One region of the Paenibacillus sp. FSL R5-0517 genome, then DNA from elsewhere that is predicted to be linked to it. Evidence: riboswitches for the same ligand, from Rfam matches in the RefSeq annotation. Region 1 holds a riboswitch; each other region holds the start of a gene.
What was found. A riboswitch is a leader RNA that binds a small molecule or an ion and turns the genes downstream of it on or off. The one in region 1 is predicted to bind thiamine pyrophosphate.
Positions count from the first base shown of each region.

Region 2: another riboswitch for thiamine pyrophosphate. It lies ahead of MKX40_RS04470 (ABC transporter ATP-binding protein); the one in region 1 lies ahead of thiC (phosphomethylpyrimidine synthase ThiC).
Region 3: another riboswitch for thiamine pyrophosphate. It lies ahead of MKX40_RS02290 (ABC transporter substrate-binding protein); the one in region 1 lies ahead of thiC (phosphomethylpyrimidine synthase ThiC).
Region 4: another riboswitch for thiamine pyrophosphate. It lies ahead of MKX40_RS17560 (thiamine phosphate synthase); the one in region 1 lies ahead of thiC (phosphomethylpyrimidine synthase ThiC).

Region 1 covers NZ_CP150235.1:705,589-711,394, forward strand. The annotation lists gene MKX40_RS03310 (alpha/beta fold hydrolase) at 1-202, opposite strand, end outside; gene MKX40_RS03315 (IclR family transcriptional regulator) at 561-1,304, shown strand; TPP riboswitch at 1,452-1,565, shown strand; gene thiC (phosphomethylpyrimidine synthase ThiC) at 1,985-3,769, shown strand; gene MKX40_RS03325 (hypothetical protein) at 4,298-4,987, opposite strand; gene MKX40_RS03330 (hypothetical protein) at 5,165-5,332, opposite strand; gene MKX40_RS03335 (zinc ribbon domain-containing protein) at 5,788-5,806, opposite strand, start outside.
Region 2 covers NZ_CP150235.1:988,119-993,924, forward strand. The annotation lists gene MKX40_RS04460 (ABC transporter substrate-binding protein) at 862-1,935, opposite strand; gene MKX40_RS04465 (ABC transporter permease) at 2,115-2,918, opposite strand; gene MKX40_RS04470 (ABC transporter ATP-binding protein) at 2,905-3,672, opposite strand; TPP riboswitch at 3,849-3,951, opposite strand; gene MKX40_RS04475 (aspartate/glutamate racemase family protein) at 4,238-4,948, shown strand; gene MKX40_RS04480 (radical SAM/SPASM domain-containing protein) at 5,067-5,806, shown strand, end outside.
Region 3 covers NZ_CP150235.1:475,341-481,146, forward strand. The annotation lists gene MKX40_RS02270 (TatD family hydrolase) at 110-916, opposite strand; gene MKX40_RS02275 (ABC transporter ATP-binding protein) at 1,022-1,930, opposite strand; gene MKX40_RS02280 (ABC transporter permease) at 1,970-2,728, opposite strand; gene MKX40_RS02285 (MTH1187 family thiamine-binding protein) at 2,728-3,018, opposite strand; gene MKX40_RS02290 (ABC transporter substrate-binding protein) at 3,273-4,313, opposite strand; TPP riboswitch at 4,534-4,646, opposite strand; gene MKX40_RS02295 (phospholipase D family protein) at 4,891-5,806, shown strand, end outside.
Region 4 covers NZ_CP150235.1:3,993,424-3,999,229, forward strand. The annotation lists gene MKX40_RS17540 (ThiF family adenylyltransferase) at 1-482, opposite strand, end outside; gene MKX40_RS17545 (thiazole synthase) at 479-1,246, opposite strand; gene thiS (sulfur carrier protein ThiS) at 1,249-1,452, opposite strand; gene thiO (glycine oxidase ThiO) at 1,449-2,684, opposite strand; gene MKX40_RS17560 (thiamine phosphate synthase) at 2,699-3,397, opposite strand; TPP riboswitch at 3,591-3,700, opposite strand; gene MKX40_RS17565 (ABC-F family ATP-binding cassette domain-containing protein) at 3,776-5,326, opposite strand; gene MKX40_RS17570 (hypothetical protein) at 5,464-5,806, opposite strand, start outside.

The sequences.
Region 1 (5,806 bases):
AGACAGGCGCTACAGTCGGGTTGGATAATACCCATGCAATGTAACCATGCAGTGCAATAAAACAAAACAGTAGAAAAAATACAACGGAGAGCAGCAGCGCTACGATAATATGTTTGAACCGAATCAGCCTCGGTGATAGGGAAGAGGGCAGATCGGACACCTTTGTATGCAGCGGGGCTTCGCTCTGGGATGTTGGATACATGAATGCCCCTCCTTTGAAGTTCAGTTGAAGATAACAACGAAATGAAAAGAGAATTGCGTCTATTCAGAGCCTGCTTCAGAGCGATATCTTAATGTAATATATCTTTATCGTATGTTCCAATATAGTCAAAGTCAATTGCTTGAGGGCATTTGTTACGCAATTGTTATATAGTTCTTAAGATATATGGGTAAAATTACCTTAGTGTGTAAATTACAGGGGATTAAGTCTTATAAAAAGGAAAATTTTACACGTTGGCCTATTTCAATTTTGGCTCTTTTTGGTTTACAGATGAGACCGTTTCTCATATAATTTATGTAACCAAGTTTCATGTGATGAAACATGAGGAGGGCATTATGCCATGGAAGATCGCAAGTTAACCGTCCGGGCTGTGGAACGGGCGCTGGATATATTATTATGTTTTACCACACGCAGTGATCTGGGACTCACCGAGATTGCAAGCCAGATCGGCCTGCACAAAAGTACAGTGCACCGCTTGATGGCTACACTGGAGGATCGAGGATTCGTAATCCGCGATGCAGCAACAGAGAAGTATCGACTTGGCATCCGAATCTGGGAGCTGTCGGCTCATATGTCCCGTAGTGATGATCCCGCTATTCTGCTGCTGCCTGCGATGGAGCGACTGAGAGATCGATTGGGGGAGACCGTGAGTCTGTACCTGCGTGATGGCAGTGAACGGATTCGGATTCAGGCGGTGCAAAGTGATCAGGCGATTCGCCGAGTCGCTCCCGTTGGTGTTAGACTCCCGCTGTCTGTGGGCGCTTCCAGCAAAGTCTTGATGGCGTTTGCCACGGACGAGGATCGTGAGGAGCTGATGAACGGGCCGGAGTGGCCGGTGTTTATTGACCCTGCGGTGTATTTGGCGCAAATGGGAGATATCCGGGATAACGGATATGCGACGAGTTATGAGGAGCGTGAGCCGGGAGCTGCAGCGGTATCTGTACCGATTATGGATCGCCGAGGCAATATTGCAGCTGCTCTCTCGGTCTCAGGGCCTGTCAGCCGACTTTCGCAGGAGACTTTGCACGAATACGCACCTGTGCTAAAGGAAGCTGCTACGCAGATGGGGCTCATGTTATCCTGATATTGATGTAAGGTTTTTCTCCAATTGGGTTGGTGTTCTGGAATATAAAGGTTGTTTTTATGTTCCGGTTGCGCTACTCTGTAATGGACGGCCCATCGGGGTCAGCTTCATTGAATATGAACAGCGGCTTATGAATGCCGCAACTTTTAACGTTACTGGGGGAGTCCGAATTGTCCGGACTGAGACGGAATCGCATGAGATTCCGGACCCTTTGCACCTGATCTGGATCATACCAGCGTAGGGAAGTAATCGGCGATATGACCACAACCACCACATGTGTGACTCTTGCAGGACTCCGTTATGGAGCTGCAACCAGGAGCATTATTGGTGATGGACATTAAAGTCGGTTCCTTCGGGGGCCGGCTTTTTTTATATACAGTGGACGGGCGAGATAACACACATTCCATGGACTTTTTTTTCAATAACCTGCAAAAGTGGGCTTGGAGAGAGCAATCATTATAGATCCATGATCTGTGGTAACCTCCGTTCTGTTGTTATCTGTACATGAATAATGTCTCCCCCTTGGTCTGGTGTAGGATCGCTCTTTCTTCTCTGCGCTCTGCATGATTTGGGACAGGTGCGTAAGCGAGCTGATGGCGATGCCAACCAAACCTAGTGAACGAACACGGAGGAGGAGACGAGCAAACATGAGTACAGGAAATCAAACGGGACAACAAGCGATGGAACAGGAACATAACGATCAGCAGGTGGAAAAGGAAACAGGAGCGGCCGGACGGGTTCAGCCCTTTCCGGGCAGCCGCAAAGTCTACATTCAGGGCTCACGGCCGGACATAGCTGTACCGGAGCGTGAGATAGCCCTTCATGACACCAATACTCCCCAAGGGGTGGAGCATAACGAACCGCTGCGTGTCTATGATACGAGCGGCCCCATGACTGATCCCGAATTCCAGATGGATATTCGGAAGGGATTACCCGCACTCCGAAATCATTGGATTATGGAACGCGGTGATGTTGAAGCATATGAGGGCAGAGCCGTTCAACCCGAGGATAACGGACTAAAGCCCGGTGGGAGGAGAGCCGGGGCTGAAGAGTACCCTGGATTTCGGGGACAACCACTGCGTGCTCAGGCTGGGCGCTGTGTCACGCAGATGCATTACGCGAGGCAGGGAGTCATTACACCAGAGATGGAGTATGCCGCTATCCGTGAAGGGGTGGAACCGGAGTTCGTGCGGCAGGAGCTGGCGAGTGGACGGGCGATTCTGCCATCCAACATCAATCACCCGGAGAGTGAGCCAATGTTGATCGGTCGTCATTTTCACGTGAAGATCAATGCCAACATAGGCAACTCTGCCGTATCTTCCTCCATCGAGGAAGAGGTCGAGAAAATGACCTGGGCTGTGCGCTGGGGATCGGATACGGTGATGGATCTCTCGACAGGCAAAAACATTCATACGACACGGGAATGGATCATCCGCAATTCACCTGTACCAATTGGTACGGTGCCGCTGTATCAAGCGCTGGAGAAGGTGAATGGCGAAGCGGAAGCGCTGACCTGGGAATTGTACCGAGACACGCTCATTGAGCAGGCAGAGCAGGGCGTGGACTACTTTACGATTCATGCAGGTGTGCTGCTGCGTTATATCCCCATGACCGCCAAGCGGATGACAGGCATTGTATCCCGGGGCGGGTCCATTATGGCAGCGTGGTGTCTTGCGCATCATCAGGAGAATTTTTTGTACACCCATTTCGAAGAAATCTGCGAGATTATGAAAAAGTATGATGTGGCGTTTTCGCTGGGAGATGGACTTCGTCCAGGCAGTATCTACGATGCGAATGACGAAGCTCAGATGGCGGAACTGGCTACGCTTGGGGAACTGACGCAGATCGCATGGAAACATGATGTGCAGGTGATGATCGAAGGCCCGGGGCATGTACCGATGCACAAGATCAAGGAGAATGTGGACCTGCAGATGGAGATATGCCAAGAGGCACCGTTCTACACACTTGGGCCACTGACGACCGATATTGCCCCGGGATACGATCACATTACGTCCGCCATTGGTGCGGCTATGATTGGCTGGTTTGGCACGTCCATGCTCTGTTACGTCACGCCAAAAGAACATCTGGGCTTGCCCAACAAGGATGATGTACGGGAAGGGGTTATTGCCTACAAGATCGCAGCTCATGCTGCCGATCTGGCGAAAGGTCATCCACGTGCTCAGCGCCGGGATGATGCATTGTCCAAGGCGCGCTTCGAGTTCCGCTGGCGGGATCAGTTTAACCTTTCACTCGACCCGGAACGGGCATTATCTTACCATGATGAGACGCTGCCGGCAGAAGGGGCCAAAGAAGCTCATTTCTGCTCGATGTGCGGACCGAAGTTCTGCAGCATGCGTATTACGCAGGACATTCGTGCCTTTGCGGCGGATAAAGGATTGTCCGAGAATGAGGCTGTAGCAGCGGGCATGCAGGAAAAGGCTGAGGAATATCGGACACGGTCCTAGGCGCTGGTACAGCTTAACCTTGGCAGTCTGACATCGTTTGAAGGTGAGAATACTGCTATCATGTCGTATTTTTCTCTTATTGATCAGCTTCCTAATACTTTTTATCAGTATTATGGTTGATTGTCTAGCAGATGTTTAATAAAATGAATGTAAGTAAACACCAATAAGAGTAGCCAGGCCAATGGCTACTCCTGCACAGCATTTGCGGTGGGTATTCCTCCGAGTGCAGCAAGTTCAGATGAAGTGACCCGTCAGGCCGTCAACCTGTGGCGGGTCACTTCTTTTTACGATCGATGTATGTCAGGAGCGCAATAATTAACATCGCGAACACGATTACGTCGTTAAAAGAGAAGTTCATAGGATCACCTCCCACTGGAGGCAAGCCTATTTCCCACCACAAATTGGCTGTACAAAGTGATTATACCATTTGAAATGCTCGTGTTCGAGAGCATTTTTATTTTGCAAAGAGCCTACATACTGCTTTTCACATATTTTTAGTGATTGTAATATGTCACTCCAAATCAGCCACTACTTTCGAGCCACGCCCAAATTTTTCTCCACATACGCCGCAAGCAATGCCAACGGACTATGGATCGCAATGCCTGTGTCTGCAGTAACCTGTGCAGCAGCGGGAGCCATAGACAGTTGAGCTGCCACTACCGTTTTACCCGGATACTGCTCAGCAATCTGCTGTAATCCCTCACGTACCGCTTCGAGATACCCTTGCTGATCTCCACGCATAATCAACTCAAATGTCCCAGGGATGCACACCGCTTCCGTCTGATATGTATTTGCAATGTAGGGATGCTCATTCTCATTCTCTTGCTGTAATGCCTGATTCAGCCGTGCCATCGTTCCTTCAATGGTTGCCGGGTTGGTGAATGCTATGATGTAATCTCCTGGTACTTGCCGCATCTCCTGCAATAGCGGATCATCTATGCCGATCACAGGCACAGGGACCTCTGTGGCTTCCTGCTCCAGTACTGCCGCAAACAGGGTACACGTGACCAGAATGGCATCGGCATGACACTTGGCGATCCATCGGAGCGTCTGAGCTACTTTCTCGTGGATGACGACATCGGAAAAGTCAGCGTCATGTTTAAGACGATCCAGGCCTGGATCGACGTAATGGACCAATTCAACTTCATAAGCAGCAAGCGTCTCTTCAATTAAGGCGATGTTGGAATAGTGAGCGTGAAAACAACCGATGGTGATCATGTGCTAAATCCCCTTTTACAGTTCGTATAATGTGATGGTAATCTTAGATATTTAAACCATTATAGAAACATGCCTGAGAACTGTACAGTTGTTTGCGATTCAACGCCAATAACCGTCCTCCCGCCAAGCTGCGGAAAGACGGTTCATAACCGGACTGGCAATCGTCCAGCTTTCATTTTATCTAAGGGAAGGAGAAGCATTTTTCTTCGCCATTTTTTGCTGTAAAATTTCATGAAAGGATAGACCTTGAGTGTTCTCATTCTCCTTTTTAGGAGCAGTGGTCGCCGTGTTGCGCGGATATTGGTGATGGTACGGGATCATTTGCTGAATAGGCATGCGGATCATCTTGGTTCCTCCTTTGAAGCATATTTGTGAATTATGTATTTCGACTGGTTACCATGCCAGGTGCGCATATAGGTATATGTGACTTGTTAGACGAAATAGAAGAGTTTAAAGCGTAATTCCAATTGGATTGTAGTGATTTTACCCCGTATTCAGGAGATGTAAACGGTTTTAGGGAAATTCAGGAGTAAAGAACCTGATTTGAAAGGATTTGTGTGGGAGGATGGAATCGGTTGTTATGTGAATAGTCCCAATTTTAAGGAAGTCAATGGTACCCGCTTATGAGGCATATTGTCTGGTTGAATAGGTAGGTTCCATGCTAACTAACTTGGTACTATAGGCGGTTGTATCACGGGAGGAACATCAAAAAAACTGCCGGGTGAACTCGGCAGCTTGCATGATATGCAGAAGGATGTGAGGAAAATTTGGATCCAGTCTGAGTTGATATAGTGTTGGTTTTATCTACTATCTCGAACG
Region 2 (5,806 bases), 280 kb from region 1:
GTAACAATGCAACAGTACTACAATGCAATATACAGAAAGTGACCCCAGGGTAAGTCTCCTAATTCAGGCAAGCGGTATAGTGAAGGAATTGACGTTCAAATAGAGTCTTGAAACCCAAACCCAAACCCAAACCAAGCTGGTAGCTCTTTTGGCGAATTCCTTCCGCTGGTTCAGACGGTGTTTCTAAAGAACCCGGGACATCTTATTTGGCTGTCAAATCCTACTTTTGAAATGTAAGGAACCTCAGACACGTTATTCCCTGAATTCCTTGATTAAAACGATGCAAACGGCTGTTTATTCTAATATTGCGTGTCTCAGATTCCTTAGATTTCTGAGACTGCTTTAAATCCTCGAATAAGACGTCTCAGATTCGTTAGCGCTCGCCGCATGCTCTACTCCGAACACATTAGGACGCGATTCAGCTCCCGGTAGATTTGAAGATGTGCGCTAATGTACATGAACAAATGCATAGCACCAAGCCGCCTAAACGTATACAAGGTACTCCGCATACCATGTCATCCAAACGTATACAAGGTACTCGATCGCATACCATGTCATCCAAACGTTTACAAGGTACTCGATCGCATACTATGTTATCCAAACGCATACAAGGTACTCGATCGCATATCATGCCACCCAAATGCATATCAAGGTACTCAATTGCACATCAAGTCACGTAGAATTGTTAAAGATTATGATTCTCCACTCCTTGCTCCAGCCAGTTCCATTACGGAAACCTTTTACATTCGCAAACCTTGTTGCCCCTAATGCCACGTCCTTGCTAACTTTCTATTCATTCCTCTTACTTGCCGATCCATTTCTTTTAGTCATTTTCCCTTCATTCTCGTGGCTTTTCTTTACTTACTCTCCTTGCAGATTTATAAACGCATCCTCGGCTTTCACCGATTCAGGAATCATTTCAGTTGCAACGAGCCATGCACGTACATTCTCCCACGACTCCATTTCCTGCCGACCAAACGGTTGACCTTCTTCATTCATGAGCGGCAGTAGAATAGCCAGGCTTTTGGTTTCGATCTCCGGGTCAAGCGGAGATGTTTCATTCTCATGAGCAAGCAGAATATTCAAGGCTTCTTCTGAATGCTCCGTGACATATTTCTGTCCTTCCTGGATCGCTTTGACGAACCGGGTAAGTTGTTCTTTTTTGGCTTCCATACCAGCTTCACTTGCGGTCAGGACCAATTCATAATAATCAGGCACGCCATAGTCGACAGGGTTAATCGATTTCATGGCATGGCCTTCTTTCTCCAAAATCAATTGTTCATGGTTAATAAAACCACCCATAATCGCGTCCGCCTGTCCGGAAGCCAGAGAAGGAATCAGATCGAATCCAACGTCGACCAGTTTCATGTTGTCTGGGCTGCCACCATCTTGGCTGATCATCGTCCGTACCATCGCGTCATACAGCGGAATCGAAGAATAGCCAACCGTCTTTCCTTCAAGGTCTTTGGGTGAACGCACGTTGCCATTTGCTTCGGTCAACAGATGTACGAGCGGGTGGCGAACAACAGCAGCAATGGAACGTACAGGAATGTTCTCACTACGCGCGAGCAAGATTTGAGGCTGATAGCTTAGAGCCAGATCAATTTTACCGGCAGCAACAAGTTTGAGTGAATCATTGGTATCCGCAGGCATCTGAATGTCGACATCGAGACCTTGGTCTGCAAAGTATCCATTTTCCTGAGCTACATAGATGAAGGAATGTACTGCATTGGGGTACCAGTCGAGCATGATGGACAGTTTATCTTTGGTGTCTGATGCTGGTTCTGTTACAGGCGAGTTAGCTTGCTGTGCATTGGTTTCCGATTCTGTTGTTGGCGTGTTTTTGCCAGCACCCGTGTTGCCGCATCCGCTAACGATCAGCAACAGGCTTATGAGCATAATGGGAAGCAGGGAGTATATACCTTTGTTAGTCATAAATGAAGTTCCTCATTTCATCGTTTGGGTTTGTAGACAATGGACAGCAGTATGTTAACGGACAAGATGACAAAGTACTGATTGAAGTTAGCTGCTGAAATGGTGCATAAGTTATGTTGTGTAGAGCGTAATTCTTGTAGTAACATCTAAAATCTAAATTCTCTCTACGTTTTATCCAACTATTTTTTCGCTTCATGGCGCCGAGTGCCAAACCGTTTCTCCAGCCAGGCAATCAGTACAAACAAAACGATCCCGAGCAGGGATAACAGCACAATAGCGGCGAACATCGCGTCCGTGTTCATGTTGCTGGACATGCGGCGGCTGAAGTATCCGAGACCTTTACTGCCACCGAGCCATTCGCCTATCGTTGCACCAACCACGCAGTACACCACAGACATCTTTAGCCCCGAGAAGAAGGCGGGAAGTGCCAGTGGAACCTGGAGTTGGCGAAAAATATCCCACGTGCTGGCTCCCATGGTGAGCAGTAGTTCACGCTGCTCTGGATCGCCTTGGCGAAGTCCATCGTAGGTACTCACCACAATGGGAAAGAAGGCGATCAGGAACACCACCGCAACTTTGCTCCACAGCGTGTAGCCAAACCATAGGATGAAGACGGGGGACAGGGCAATCAACGGGATCGTCTGACTGATTACGATGAAGGGATATAACGCTTTTTCAATCGACCGATTCATATGCATACCAGTTGCAAGTGCAATTCCGGCACCAATGGACAAGCCAAAACCAACAACAACCTCCATCAAGGTAGCAGGCAGATGTGTAGCCAGCAGGAGGTGACGATGCTCATACAGGGAGTTGGCAATCGCCGTTGGGGCTGGAATGATGAAGGAGGGCACCCATCCCATACGCACAATCCACTCCCAGAAGACAAGCAGCAAGAGCAGGAGCCAAAGAAACAGACCATAACGGTCAAGCCAACGCCTTACGTTATTCTTCATGCAGTTTCCCAAGTTATCCTCTCGCATGCAATTGTTCCTCCAGTCGTCGTCTCATCTGAACGAGCGCCGGTTCGTAGATCATGTCCGAATGTCTTGGACGTGGCAAAGGTACCGTCAAATCTTGTAGCGGTTGGCCTTGGCTCCCCGGAGTTAACAGGATAATCCGATCACTGAGTAGCAGGGCCTCTTCAATATCATGCGTAATGAACAGCACGGTTTTGCCCAGATCTTCCCACAGCTCCAGTAGCCAGCGATGCATCTCGCGTTTGGTTAAGGCATCGAGTGCGCCGAATGGTTCATCCAGCAGCATGAGTTGGCCACCTGTCAACAAAGTACGAAGCAGCGCGACACGTTGGCGCATGCCACCCGACAGCTCGTCCGGATAAGCATGCGCGTAGCCGGATAAGCCAAATCTGTCGAGCCCTGCCATAATGTCTGCGCGAATTTTTCCCTTATCCTGTCGCCCTGGAGCAACTTCAGCGGGGAGCATGCAATTCTCCATGACGGTTCGCCAGGATAACAGGAGGTCCTTTTGTGGCATGTAGGCGACCTGCCCCAGTCGCTTTCCTTCAGGGACCCAAGGAATTTCAATGGTTCCGTGGGTTGGCTCAAGCAGACCTGCCAGCAGCTTGAAAAGGGTGCTTTTACCGGAGCCGCTAGAGCCGATGAGCGAGACGAATTCGCCGTTGGTTACACGCATCGACACATTGGAGAGCACGGGAGAATCCCTTTTTCCCGGGAAAGCGTAGCTCATGTTGTGAATGGTTATGTTATTATCCATCTCGTTCTGTTCCCCCTTGTTATTCCAAATTCAACTTCAAACTGCGGGATCTTTCATTACACCTGCTGATCTGCCCGCAGAACGCGAAAAAGACCCACCCATTTCCGGAGAAATGAGTGGGTCTGTAAGTTCAATTCACATTAAAATTCATTATCAACATGAAAAAATCCGCTTACAAAAAGGCCGCTCCACTTCCCTCCGCTGGTATGATCCAGATCAGGTTCAAAGGGTCCGAATCATTCGATTCGTCTCAGCCGTAAGGCTCCCCTAGTGCATTGTTCAAGATATGCAGTTATGTGTTCAGCATATATCACATGCAAGTGGAATGTAAAGGGGGCGCTCAGAAAGAATGTGAGTACTGATCTGAAAATGGTACCGTTCGGATTATTAGGATTGCACAGCCAGATTATTCGGGCAGACGCATTAATCCGTTGCCGGAATTGCTCCAGTTTCCTCAACTCCTCTTACTGTGGCAGGTTTATTTAATGAAATAGATACGATACAATATCTACTGAATTTCTATACACTGCTTTCGGGATGTAATCAATGGAAGGGGAAGTGTAATATGAGAACGATTGGTCTTATTGGTGGAATGAGCTGGGAGTCATCGTTAGAATATTATCGAATTATTAATGAAGAAGTGAAAAATAAATTGGGAGGATTGCATTCAGCCAAGTGCATTTTATATAGCGTGAATTTTGAAGAGGTCGAGCGTTATCAAGCTGAAGGTGATTGGGAAAGCGCTGGTGAATTATTAGGGAATGCTGCTCAGTCTTTGGAAAAGGCAGGAGCAGAAATGATTGTAATTTGTACAAATACGATGCATAAAGTGATTAAACATATTGAAGAAAAAGTGACACTACCCATCGTACATATTGCTGATGCAACAGCAAATCAAATTCATAACTCCCATATAAGTACGGTTGGTTTACTCGGAACCAAATATACGATGGAACAAGACTTTTATAAAAAACGAATTGAATTTAATGGTATTAAGGTTTTGATACCGAATGAAGAGGATAGAAAAGTTGTCAATAAAATAATATACGAGGAATTATGTTTAGGGAAAATTGAGCCCTTATCAAGGGATTATTATAAAAAGGTGATCCAAAGGCTGGTTGATGATGGAGCTGAGGGAATCATATTAGGTTGCACCGAAATTGGATTATTAGTAAAAGTAGAGGATTCAGAAGTTCCATTATTTGATACAACACATATTCATGCGATTGAATCTGTTCATTTGGCACTAGCCAAATCATTTGACTCAACCCGATAAACCCGTTCTCTGATTTACCTTGGCTTATGAACTCGATATAATAGGGATGGGCCGTACAGGCCGGATCACAAAATGCAGGTGGGATTGTTCTCCCTCCTAGGCAGAATGGGGACCCAAGTTGAAAACGTTCAAAAAAGTATATATTGAGATCACGAGTATCTGCAATCTGGCTTGCAGCTTCTGTCCGCAGACGCAGCGTGCCAAAGGATTCATTGACCCTGAAGTCTTCAACAATATACTGGAACAAGTTAAACCACATACCAATCATATTTATCTACATGTCAAAGGCGAACCCTTGTTGCATCCCAAAATAGATCTTCTGCTAGATTCCGCACACGAGAAGGGACTCAAGGTGAACATTACAACGAATGGTACACTGCTGCCCAAGACTCAGCATAAATTGCTTGGTAAACCGGCGCTGCGTCAGATGAACTTCTCCCTGCACAGCTTCGATGGGCACGAAGGTTCAACCGACCGTGACGGATATCTGAGCAACATTTTGTCTTTTGTACACGAGGCGGTGAAACACAATGTCATCATCTCATTCCGACTGTGGAATCTGACGCAGGATAACTTCACGAATGCTCAGATGAATCGAAATCGGGAAACCCTTGAAGTGCTGGAACGTGAATTCAATCTGGACTTCCGCATTGAGGAAAAAGTGGTTCCAGGCAGCGGGGTCAAAATTGCCCCGAATGTATACCTGAATCAGGACCACGAGTTCCAGTGGCCAAGTCTGGATGCACCTGAAGATGACGGCAAAGGCTTCTGCCACGCATTGCGTAGTCAGGCGGCTGTGCTAGTGGATGGAACGGTGGTTCCATGCTGTCTCGATGGCGAGGGTGTGATTAACCTGGG
Region 3 (5,806 bases), 230 kb from region 1:
TTCCACTTATATATATGTAGATTAGAAGCCAGTCGGGGTGAAAACGACTGGCTTTTTTGTGTTGTGTGGGCACGGGCAAGTGAGAGTGCTTGCAATTACTTGACTGTAATCAAGTTAAGCCGTAGAAACGCTTTGTATTTTGATAAAAGAGACGGGCGGCCCGTTCGGTTCCCATGCCGGTGATCTCACTCCATGCCTGAATGACTTGTCTGGTCATGGCAGGGTGTGTCATTCGTCCCTGAAACGGCCCTTCGAAGGGCCAAGGTCCGTCGGTCTCGGCCATGACTTGTTCTACTGGATACTGCCGGGCGAGTTCACGAATCTCTTCTTCATAACGAATATCCGGCGTGAAGGAGATGAAATAACCGTTGTCTGCCATGCGTCTTACCGTTTCGCGGGACCCTTTGAACCAGTGGAAGTGCGCGCGTCGGAAATGATTTTGCTCCAGCAGATCACAGACGATATCCGCATCTTCGTATACAGCATGAAGGACAAGCGGTTTGTTATGCTTTTTCGCGAGTTGGATGAACCGTTCAAGCAGCTCGATATACCCGCTCTGATCGAAGCGCTGTCCTGCCTGCTCAGCCTCCAGACGATTGTAATAGGGAAGGCCGACTTCTCCGATGGCTGTGGCTTGTCCCATATGCTTCTCGATCCATTGGAAGAACAGGTCCATCTCTGCAGCGGATGGCAGTTCCTGTTCCGGATGAAAACCGAAGGCCGGATATATGGTGCGTGGATGTTGATTTGCAAGCTCCAGATTGACCTGGGCAGAGGCCAGATTCATGGATACTGCAATGACCGCTTCAACCTGCTGGGACGGAAATGATAGCAGCATCTCGCGTAGTTCGTCAGGGGGATACTGATCCAAGTGAATATGAGCATCAATTAATGGAGCGAAAGCTTGAGAAAGCATGAGGGAAATCCTCCTTGTGTTCATATATAGTTTAATTATGGTACGTCAGATTTCATATAATGGATCACCCATTAAAGGAAAATAATAACTTAAAAACCCGCGCTATTAGGATAGGCGGGCTTTCTGCTGTTCTTCTCTCATCCACTGTGCAATCTGCCGTTTACGTTCAAGGAATGCCGATTCCTCCGTAATTTCTTCCCGTCTGGGGCGATCAAAAGGAACATGTACCTCATGCAACACCGTTGCAGGCCGGTTGGATAATACATAGACCCGATCCGCAAGCAGCAATGCTTCTTCGATATTATGGGTGATGAACAGCACCGAACGACGGTTCTGTTCCCAGATATCGAGCAGCCAGCGCTGCATGTCGCTACGTGTGAGTGCATCCAGCGCGCTGAAGGGTTCGTCCAGCAGCATCAACTCCTGCGGACTAAGCAGGGCGCGCAGGAATGCAGCGCGTTGCTGCATACCGCCCGACAGCATATGCGGGTATGCCTGCTCGAATCCGGCAAGACCCACGCTACTTAACCATTTTCGAGCCTCCGCAAGTGCTTCAGCCCGGGGAGGAGTATCCATAGCTACTTCACCAGCAAGCAGTACATTGTCTTCAATGGTACGCCAAGGGAAAAGGGCAGGCTGTTGTGGCATATAACTGATTTTGCCACGTTGGCCCGTAACATCGTGACCGTTCATGAGCACTTGCCCTTCCTGTGGCTTCAGCAGACCACCGATGATATGGAACAGGGTGCTTTTGCCACAGCCGGATGGCCCAACGATAGCGACAAACTCACCTTGCTTCACAGTCAGGGACAGGCCGTTCAACACCGGTAGCCTGCTCCGTCGTTCACGAAATGATGCATGAACATCCACGACGTCCAGTGCAGGTGGAACCGAAGCAGCAGTCGTATATGTCGGTAGCCCGGAATTAGTCGAGTAAATTTTTTCACCGTGCTTTGGTTCCAATGTGCGTGCTCCCCGTTCAGGCTGGACGTGTTCGTCCTGTTGCTGATTCATATGCTGATCACTTCCTAATATATAGACTTACATGCTTTGTTATCGCTTCTGTGGCCGCCAGCGCACGAGCAGCTTCTCCAGCAACGCGATGAGCAGGAAGAGCAGCAAGCTGAGCGCGACAATAATCATGATTGCCACGAATAAGCGATCTGTGCGATAAGCTGATTTTTGCAGCATCATATAATAACCAATACCCTTGTCTGCACCAATCCATTCGGCAATGATGGCACCCATCACGCTATAGGTAGCGGCAATTTTGACACCGGAGAACACGGAGGGCAGGGCATGGGGTAGTTCCAGCTTCCAGAAGATATGGTGACGTTTCGCACCAGCCATGCGCATATAGTTCATCATCGCTGCATCGGTACGAGTCAAGCCGTCCATCGCAGCTACCGCAACGGGGAAAAAGCAGACTAGTATGATCGTAATCAGCTTAGGCAACAACCCGAATCCGAACCAGATTAACAGGAGCGGCGCGAGCGCGATGGTCGGGATATTTTGACTAAGAATAAGTAAAGGATACAGGGCTGACTTGAGAAAAGGAACTAAATGCAGCACCATTGCAATCAGTAATCCAACCGCTGTGCCGGCCGCGAATCCGATCAGGGTTAACTGAATGGTTGCGGAGGCATGCATGCCAAGCCGATCAGCCTGGGATGCCGCTTCGCGGGCGATATCGGACGGTGCTGGCAGCATCCATTTCTCGATATGGAATAGGGAGACGGCTCCCTGCCATATCGCTATAAAGAGAATAACCGCCACGAAGGGCGGCCATACACTTTTGAAATAAGCATTCATTAGCGGTACTTCTCCGTCAGGGTATCCATGCTGAAGCCAGTAGGGCTATGGGCGATTTTGATCTGAGAGATGATGCTTGGGCTGCCAGCCTCGACGAGTACTTCGTGCATTTTGCGGACAACCTCCAGCAGTTCCTCCAGTTCCCCCTCCATCGTGGTGTCGAGCGGGTTCACCTGATATTTCAGACCAGACTGTTGAATAACTTCAATGGCGCGATCTACATAAGGATAAGAGTTCTCGCCATTTGGCGTTTTCGGAATAACCTGAATGCTAAGTAATGTGCTTGCCATGAGAGATCACGGCTCCTTTCGTGATAAATTGCATGAATTGAACCAGGTTTACACTTATCACTCCGATTGCAGTACCCTCTTCCGATCACTGTTATCTCCGGATTTCTTTAATGAATTCTAATGGAGGAAATCCGGGGATAGCATATGCTTCCGAAGGAGCTTTCTTTCAGAAAGCTTTTAGGTGAGCGCTTCGCTTCTTCAGATGGGTTCTGCACTCTTCGTTCTTGTGTAAAAAAGTTAAACTTAAGCAATTTTTATTGGGGTAAAAACGCGTTCGTATATGCTTTGCTCACGTCGACCTGTTCATCCAGCAGTTTTTTGCTAAACATCCAGTCGGTGTAGTTCTGCCATACTTCCTGTTTCTGTTCTCCCCAGCGCAGGGCGTCATCCGTGTACTTCGGACTCAGCCATTTCTGGCTTGCCAGTACCAGGTCTTTATCCAGATCAGGTACGGCCTTGATCAGAATATTCGCTGCGTCTTCGGGATGATCAATTGCGTATTGATATCCTTCTGAAGTGGCTTTCAGGAATGCTTTCACCAACTCAGGATCGTTCTGAATCGTCTGCTCGTTCGTAACGAGAACAGGCGTGTAGTAATCCAGTGCATCTGAATAATCCTTCACATATAACATGTCGATCGGTTCCCCGCGCAGTTCAGCTTCAATCCCCGTCCAGGCGTAGAAAATCCATGCGAAATCAATATCCCGTTTCACTGCGGTGAAAAAGTCGGCATCACCCATGTTAATGTTTTTCACTTTGGATACGTCGGCGCCTTCGCCTTCCATAATGGATTGCATCACGGCTTCTTCCACAGGCGAACCCCAACCACCATAGGTTTTCCCTTCAAAATCTTTCGGTGATTTGATATTCCGATCCGCCGGAGCAGCGAACCCGGATGTATTATGCTGAATAACTGCTGCGATGGAGACGAGTGGAACCCCTTGTGTACGGGCTTGAGTTACACTTTCCTGATAACTTACGCCAAATGGCACTTCATTGGAAGCAACCATCGTATCGGCGCCGCCGGCACCTGGCTGAACAATCTCCACATTCAAGCCTTCGGCCTTATAAAAACCTTGATCTACGGCCGCATACAAGCCGGTATGATTCGTATTTGGTGTCCAGTCGAGCACCACTTTAACATCCTTGAGGGCTGCGTTGTCACCTTCATTGCTGCTCTCCGTATTCGTGCTGCCGTTCTGTTCAGCCGGGGCAGCTTCTTTACCGCCACATGCGGCCACAGTCACCAGTAGTACACATAAGAGCAACAGTCCCATTGTTTTACGCCATTTCATCTGTGATTCTCTCCTTCGGTATGTCCGGCCAGTGGCACGGGTACTCCTTGGCTTCATATCCAAGCTTCTTGCATAAATCGGCAGATTTATACCAGCTATGATCCGGATAACGTCACTTTTTTTAGCTCTCTGGCTATATAAAAGAACATTAAAAAAAGCGCCCCGTAATCCGGGACGCGTGCAGGCGTTAGAGAGGTGGCGTTCAGCCATAGGGCTGTGCCATTTCGATATACTCCGATTCCTACGCTGGCATGATCCAGATCAGGTCTAAGGGTTAGTATCTTGGTGGGATACACTCTCAGCCGGCCAATTCCGACTCCCCTGGGAAACTATGAAGTTACGGGCATTACTAGGTGTAATTATAGGCCAGAGGCCCAGTCGTGTCCAGTCAGGAACTGGATGGGAACGGATTTCCGGTCATCGTCTATTTGCTTCTAAGCCGCTTCGGTGATTAGTTTTTGATCGTTTGGCCTTGAGCCGAGCAGCTTGATTCATTTAAACAACATAATTTAGGTACAAAAGGAGATAGTACTGCTATACCAATAAATACTTTTACATAAAAATGGGGGAGTACTGAATGATCCTTAAAACCATAATCGCAATGATTCTGTGTTATAGTGCCTACGTTTTCTTCACAGCCTACCTTTTATTTTTGGTTCCGTCTCCATCTGCTATTGAAAATACGGATATGCAAAAATCGTTAACAAGAGGAAGTACAACAGATCGCGTAATGCTCCTGGAGGACGGCTTTCAATCGGGTCAGGTGAGAATCCAGACCATTCGAGAGGCAAAAACAAGCATCGACCTGGCCTATTACTCCATTCAAAAAGGAAAAACATCTCAGCTTTTTTTTGCTGCTTTATTCGATGCGGCTGATCGGGGTGTTCAAGTTCGAATCATTTTAGACGGGATTTTTCACAGCATGCGCGGAGAATTGCGTGATATTCCAGATGCCATTGCAGCTCATCCCAATGTCGAATTAAGATATTATGAACCACTCCACCTATTTATGCCATGGACATGGCATAATCGTCTGCATGACAAGATCCTTCTTGTCGACAACACATATGGAATCATTGGCGGCCAAAATATTGGTGATAAATATATGGCATTGCAACCCCCAAAAGACTATGTTTTTGATCGGGATGTCCTTGTTTACAATGCAAACGATAATACGAACAGCACGGTTGTTGAAATGAAACAATATCTAGATCAGTTATGGAACCATCCATTCACCAAACCAGAAAAACATGCAAAACGTCAGCATCATGCAAAAGGGTTAAAAGAGCTGGCTCAGCTGGCTGATTTATATCAAAAAGCCCAGGCTCAGAGTGATCCTTTTGTGAAAGTGTTGCCCAAGGAATGGGTTCGAGGAGCGCTTCATTCCGACCACGTTGCTTTCATTCACAATCCAATTAAAAGGCTGTATAAAGACCCCATCATGTGGAGGACATTTGTTCATTTCGCCAATCAAGCAAAGTCGAAAGTGTACC
Region 4 (5,806 bases), 3.3 Mb from region 1:
ACGCATCCACCATAAATCCAGGGAATACGATGCTTTTGTGCCATATCATTCATGAGTAGTCGGGTATCAAAATTATCCGTTGCATCCATGATCAAGTCTGCATGCTGAATGAGTTCTTCCAGTTCATCTACTCTGACATCCAATACCTTTCCTTCCACATGAACCGTGGAATTAATGGCAGATAAACGTTTTTCCGCAGCCATCGCTTTCGGCATCCGTTCAATTGCGTCCTGCTCTACATATAATTGTTGCCGCTGCAAATTACTCCACTCCACATAATCACGATCCACGATCGTTATGTGCCCGACGCCTGAACGCACTAACGTTTCGGCAATTCCTGTTCCGAGTGCGCCAGCGCCTACAATTAAAACTCTGCTGCCCTTTAATCTGTCCTGGCCTTCCTTGCCAAGTGGCGCATACCTTTCCTGTCTGGAATACCGGTCGGCCTGCTCGGAGGAAATTGATTGTTGTTGATCTATCATGTATGAACCATTCCTTCCACCGGACTACTGGCCGCTGCATAACGCTTCACAGGAATCATGCCTGCCTCATATGCCAGTCTACCTGCCTCTACACCCATTCGCATCGCTCTAGCCATATTCACCGGATTTCCTGATCCGGATACTGCTGTATTCAACAATACACCATCTGCACCAAGTTCCATGGCATAAGCAGCATCTTTTGGAGAGCGCAACCCTGCATCCACAATCACAGGCACAACGGCCTGCTCAATGATGATCTCAAGATTATAGGGATTAATGATGCCTCTACCTGCTCCGATGGGAGAAGCGCCAGGCATTACGGCATGTACTCCAAGCAATTGCAGCCTTTTGGCCAGAATGACATCATCTGAAATATAAGGCAGCACAGTGAAGCCCTTTTCAAGCAAAATTTCGCAAGCCTTGTACGTTTCAATCGGATCTGGGAGCAATGTCTTTCCATCTCCGATGACTTCGACTTTTATCATATCACAAAGTCCCGAAGCCCGCGCAAGCTCGGCGATCCGCACCGCCTCTTCCGCAGTGGAAGCCCCAGCCGTATTCGGCAGAAGCGTATATTGATCCAGATCCAATGTATCCAGGAAATGCTTCTGGTTACGTTCCTCCAGATTCAGACGACGAACAGCAAAGGTTAAAACTTCCGTTCCAGATGCATCCACAGCCTGACTCTGCACTTCAAGATCCGAAAACTTGCCTGTTCCGAGCAATAATCTGGACTCAAACGTATATTTACCAATGTTCAACATCATCAACCGCCTCCTACAAAATGTACAATCTCGATTTGATCGCCTTCTCTTAATGCCGTTGACTCATGATACTCACGCGTTAAGATATGCCTGTTCAGCTCGACAACTACAGTCTTGACTGGCAGGTCAAACGATTGGAGCAGTTTATCCACACGATTTAATCTGTCTTCAATCTCCATCCGTTGTCCATTAACAATGATATTCACTGCACCACTCCCTTTCTGTTCAAACGCTCTGGATTCAGCGCTTCAATTCCGAGTTCTTCTGAGCTTTTGCCAGCGATTAACTCCGCGATAAGCCTGCCTGTTATCGCACTTAGCAAGATACCATTACGGTAATGCCCAAAGGCAGCGAACAGTCCAGGCATACTCTTGCATGCACCTATATAAGGCAGGCCATCTGGCGTTGCCGGTCTTACACCTGCCCACGCTCGCTTAAATTGCGCTTCTTTCATCCCGGGTACCCAGTGGGTAGCCGCTGTTAGCAGCTTCTGAACACCCTGTACAGAAACATTCAAATCCGTTCTGCCCGGCAGACTGGTTGCCCCGAGCCAAACTTCGCCATTGGCTTTGGGAACAATATAGACATCCTCTGCATAAACCGTTCTGTCAGGCCTGTACCCTGCATGTTCATCTGAGAACTGAACGGCAGCTATTTCTCCTTTTACCGACCACACAGGTAAGCTCAGATTCACATGTCTCATCAATGCTTCACTCTGTAATCCAGCCGCTATAACGACATGTTTGCACGTTATCTCACCGATCGATGTGGTAATCCCCTGCACGCCGTGTTCGTTTGCTCGCACATGTATATCCTTTATGTTCTCCATAAACCGCGCTCCCATTGCTTGAGCAGATTCCGCATATGCCCTAGTTAGATGGACAGGAAGGATTTCACTCTCGTATGGTCTGTAGTAGGCTCCGTATGTATCTCTGTTAAGCCACGATGCCTCCTGTTGCACAACCGAACGATCCCACCACACCTCATCAGCAGACAAACCGGAATTTCGATTGTTCTTATAGCGGCTTAATTCACTGTATGATCGAAAAGGGGTGAGGAATCCATGGCGTTGCAGGCCAACCTCTACCCCACTGAGGGCATCCATTAGCCCTTGTTGCTCAATAAGTAACTGTCTACTCTGCCTGGCAAGCTTAGCCATCAAAGGATGAGCAAAATCCTCACTATCCGCCGCCAGCATTCCAGCCGCTGCGCAAGAAGTGCCTCCCGCAATCGCGGAACGCTCCAGCAACAAAACATCCTGTCCACGGGAAGCAAGCTCATACGCAATGGCACAACCAACAACACCTCCGCCTACAATAATCGTTTCTGCATGAATTTTATCCGGATTATCAGTTACACTTTTGCTTCTTGATTCCGTTTCAGAGTTCAGTTGATGACTGAAATGATTCCTGTTCTGACCCGTTACGATCTCATTCATCCTCTCATCTCCTTTCACCGGCTTAGACTTCCTGTAGCAACGATAGCCTGCCTTAGTGATGCAGCTGCCCTATCCGGGGAATCGCTCGACCATACATTTGAGATCACGGCGACTCCCTGTGCCCCTGCAGAGCGAATCGCGTCGATGTTTCCCGGCTCTATGCCCCCGATCGCGATGACAGGAATGGAGACACCTCTGCATACTTCATCAAGAGCATATAATCCTCTTGGTTCTAGATCTGGCTTGCTGTTGGTCGCGAAGACATGCCCGAAGAAAAGGTAATCAGCTCCCTGTTCTTCAGCGATTTTTGCCTCATCGATGGAATGAACAGATACACCCAAACGAAGCCGCTGCTTTTTGCTTATGACAGCATTGTAGGAGTTGTACTTGCGCAATGCGTCTTGCCCCCAATGAACACCGCCATAGAGATCATTCTGTGAAGGCAGTTCTGAACCATTGATAACGATGCGACAAGATGGAACGCCAACACCACGCAGACTTTCAGCCCAACTGATCTTGTCTTGCCATGTAAGTTGTTTCTCTCGTATATGAATATAGTCCACCCATGGCCAAACGTCCTTGGCTGCTTTTACAAAAGATGCTCGATCTCCTGCACCCGTAGATACAACATGCAATTCAAATGATTCGTGAACATGCTCATGAAAAATTGCGGTCCCCTCCCTCTCCTTCCAGGCGTGAATGCTATGAAACACAAAAAAAGCCACTCCCGTAGGGGAGTGGCTGCGTATGAATTATAGGATCAGATCACTGACTGATGCATACAGTTCATTTCGTGCAGTACAGCTATAGACCTATAGCCATAACGTTATACACGCAACTGCATGTCAATTTGCTAAGCAAACGGTTGAAATCCTCTCGAGTTGCCGTTTGCTCACGTCATTCACTGAAACGCGCTCGCCACTTCCCTACGCTGGTATGATCCAGATCAGGTGCAAAGGGTCCGGAATCGCATTCATCCATCTCAGCCGCATCGTGCGGCCCCCCTAGTGTTCATATGAAGTTGTAGCCTATGTTACCATAGACGGATTTTTTTGTCACCGTCATTTATGCTAAACATGGTCTTGAATCGTCTAGTTTTTCTCAGACCACTCTTCGACATTCCATGTTTTGGTGACCCAACCCTCGTAAAAATCAGGTTCATGAGAAACCAGTAATACCGTTCCCTTGAATTCTTTCAAGGCCCGTTGCAACTCCGCTTTGGCTGTGACATCCAGATGGTTCGTTGGCTCATCGAATAAAATCCAGTTGCTTTCACGCATTAAGAGTTTGCATAAACGAACCTTGGCTTGTTCTCCACCACTCAGCATGTTGAGCGGACGGGTAATGTGCTCATTTTTCAACCCGCAGCGAGCGAGATGACCCCGCACCTCGTTCTGGGTCAAATGGGAAAACTCATTCCAGACATCCTCAATCGGCGTGATATTCCCAGCACGAACTTCCTGTTCAAAATAGGCCGTTTCGAGATAATCTCCCAAAAAGGTCTTTCCACTCAGTGGAGATATTTTCCCAAGGATGGTCTTCAGCAGTGTCGATTTACCCACACCATTACAGCCTACGATGGCAATTTTCTCACCACGTTCAATCGTCATCGTCATTTTGGGAAGCAAAGGATACGTATATCCAATTTCAAAATCAATACCCTCAAAGACCGTTTTGCTACTCGCGCGGGCATCCTTGAATTTGAACGTTGGTTTAGCCGCTTCATCTGGGCGATCAATACGTTCAATCTTATCCAGCTGTTTCTCCCGGCTCTTCGCTCGACCTGAAGTTGAAGCCCGCGCCTTGTTACGCTGAATGAAATCTTCCTGCTTCTTGATGTACTCTTGCTGCTTCTCGTACGCATCAATATGCTGGGCTTTATTCATATCAGCCATCTCCAGGAACTTGTTATAGTTCGCTGCATATCTCGTTAATTTGGCAAATTCCAAATGATAAATGACATTCACGACTTCATTCATGAATTCCGTGTCATGGGAGATTAAGAGGAACGCGTGCGGGTAGTCCTTCAGGTAACGTGACAACCACTCAATGTGCTCTACATCCAGATAGTTGGTTGGCTCATCCAGTAGCAGAGCTGTAGGTTTCTCGAGCAGAAGCTTGGCAAGCAGCACCTTGGTACGTTGTCCACCACTTAGAGCTGCAACATCTCGATCAAGACCAATTGCAGACAAACCAAGACCATTGGCCATCTCTTCGACTTTGACGTCAATCAGATAAAAGTCGCCCTGCTCCAGTTGTTCCTGAATATCGCCCATCTCTTCCAGCAACTGCTCCAGCTTATCTGGATCTGCATCTGCCATCTGGTCTGTGATATTCATCATTTCTTTTTCCAGTTCAAGCAACGGAAGGAAAGCATCCTTAAGCACATCACGAATCGTTTTGCCTGGCGTAAGCTTTGTGTGCTGATCCAGATATCCATAACGGACTTTAGGTGTCCATTCCACTTTTCCACTGTCTTTAAGCAATTTACCGGTAAGGATGTTCATTAATGTAGATTTACCTACACCATTGGCACCAACAAGTCCTACGCGCTCTCCGGCGAGTAAACGAAACGATACATTTTTAAATAACGTGCGATCTCCAAAATTGTGACTCACGTTCTCTACTGACAATAAACTCATAAGATGAGGTTGCTCCTATCTATTAGACATTACTTTTATTATGGTTCCGAAACCCTATTCTAGCACAGGTCTCATCTTTTCTGAAAGTAATGTAAACAGTTCAGGAACCTCTTCCATGATTTTTCATACAGGCTTCCCTAACGATTAGAGCAGTTATATTCGAAATAACCTTGCGCAGCTGCTTGTTTTGCATCTGTGAACACCTCTTCGGCGCGGTAACCATTACCACATGTGGAGCGATAGTAGTACTTGATACCCGTTAATGGATCTACTCCACCTACGATTGCTGTTTTCTTCACAAGCCTGCCTCCACCAATTGCGTAATTGTTGATCTTCTGGTCACCAACACCTATACCTTGGATAAAGGCCATAATTCCTGTATCGTTGATGGAGTTGTACCAATCTTCCTGTGCTATCATGGGCATCGTAAATGTATAGGATACACCGTTCTTTCTGGCAAACTCATTATGGCGATTAATC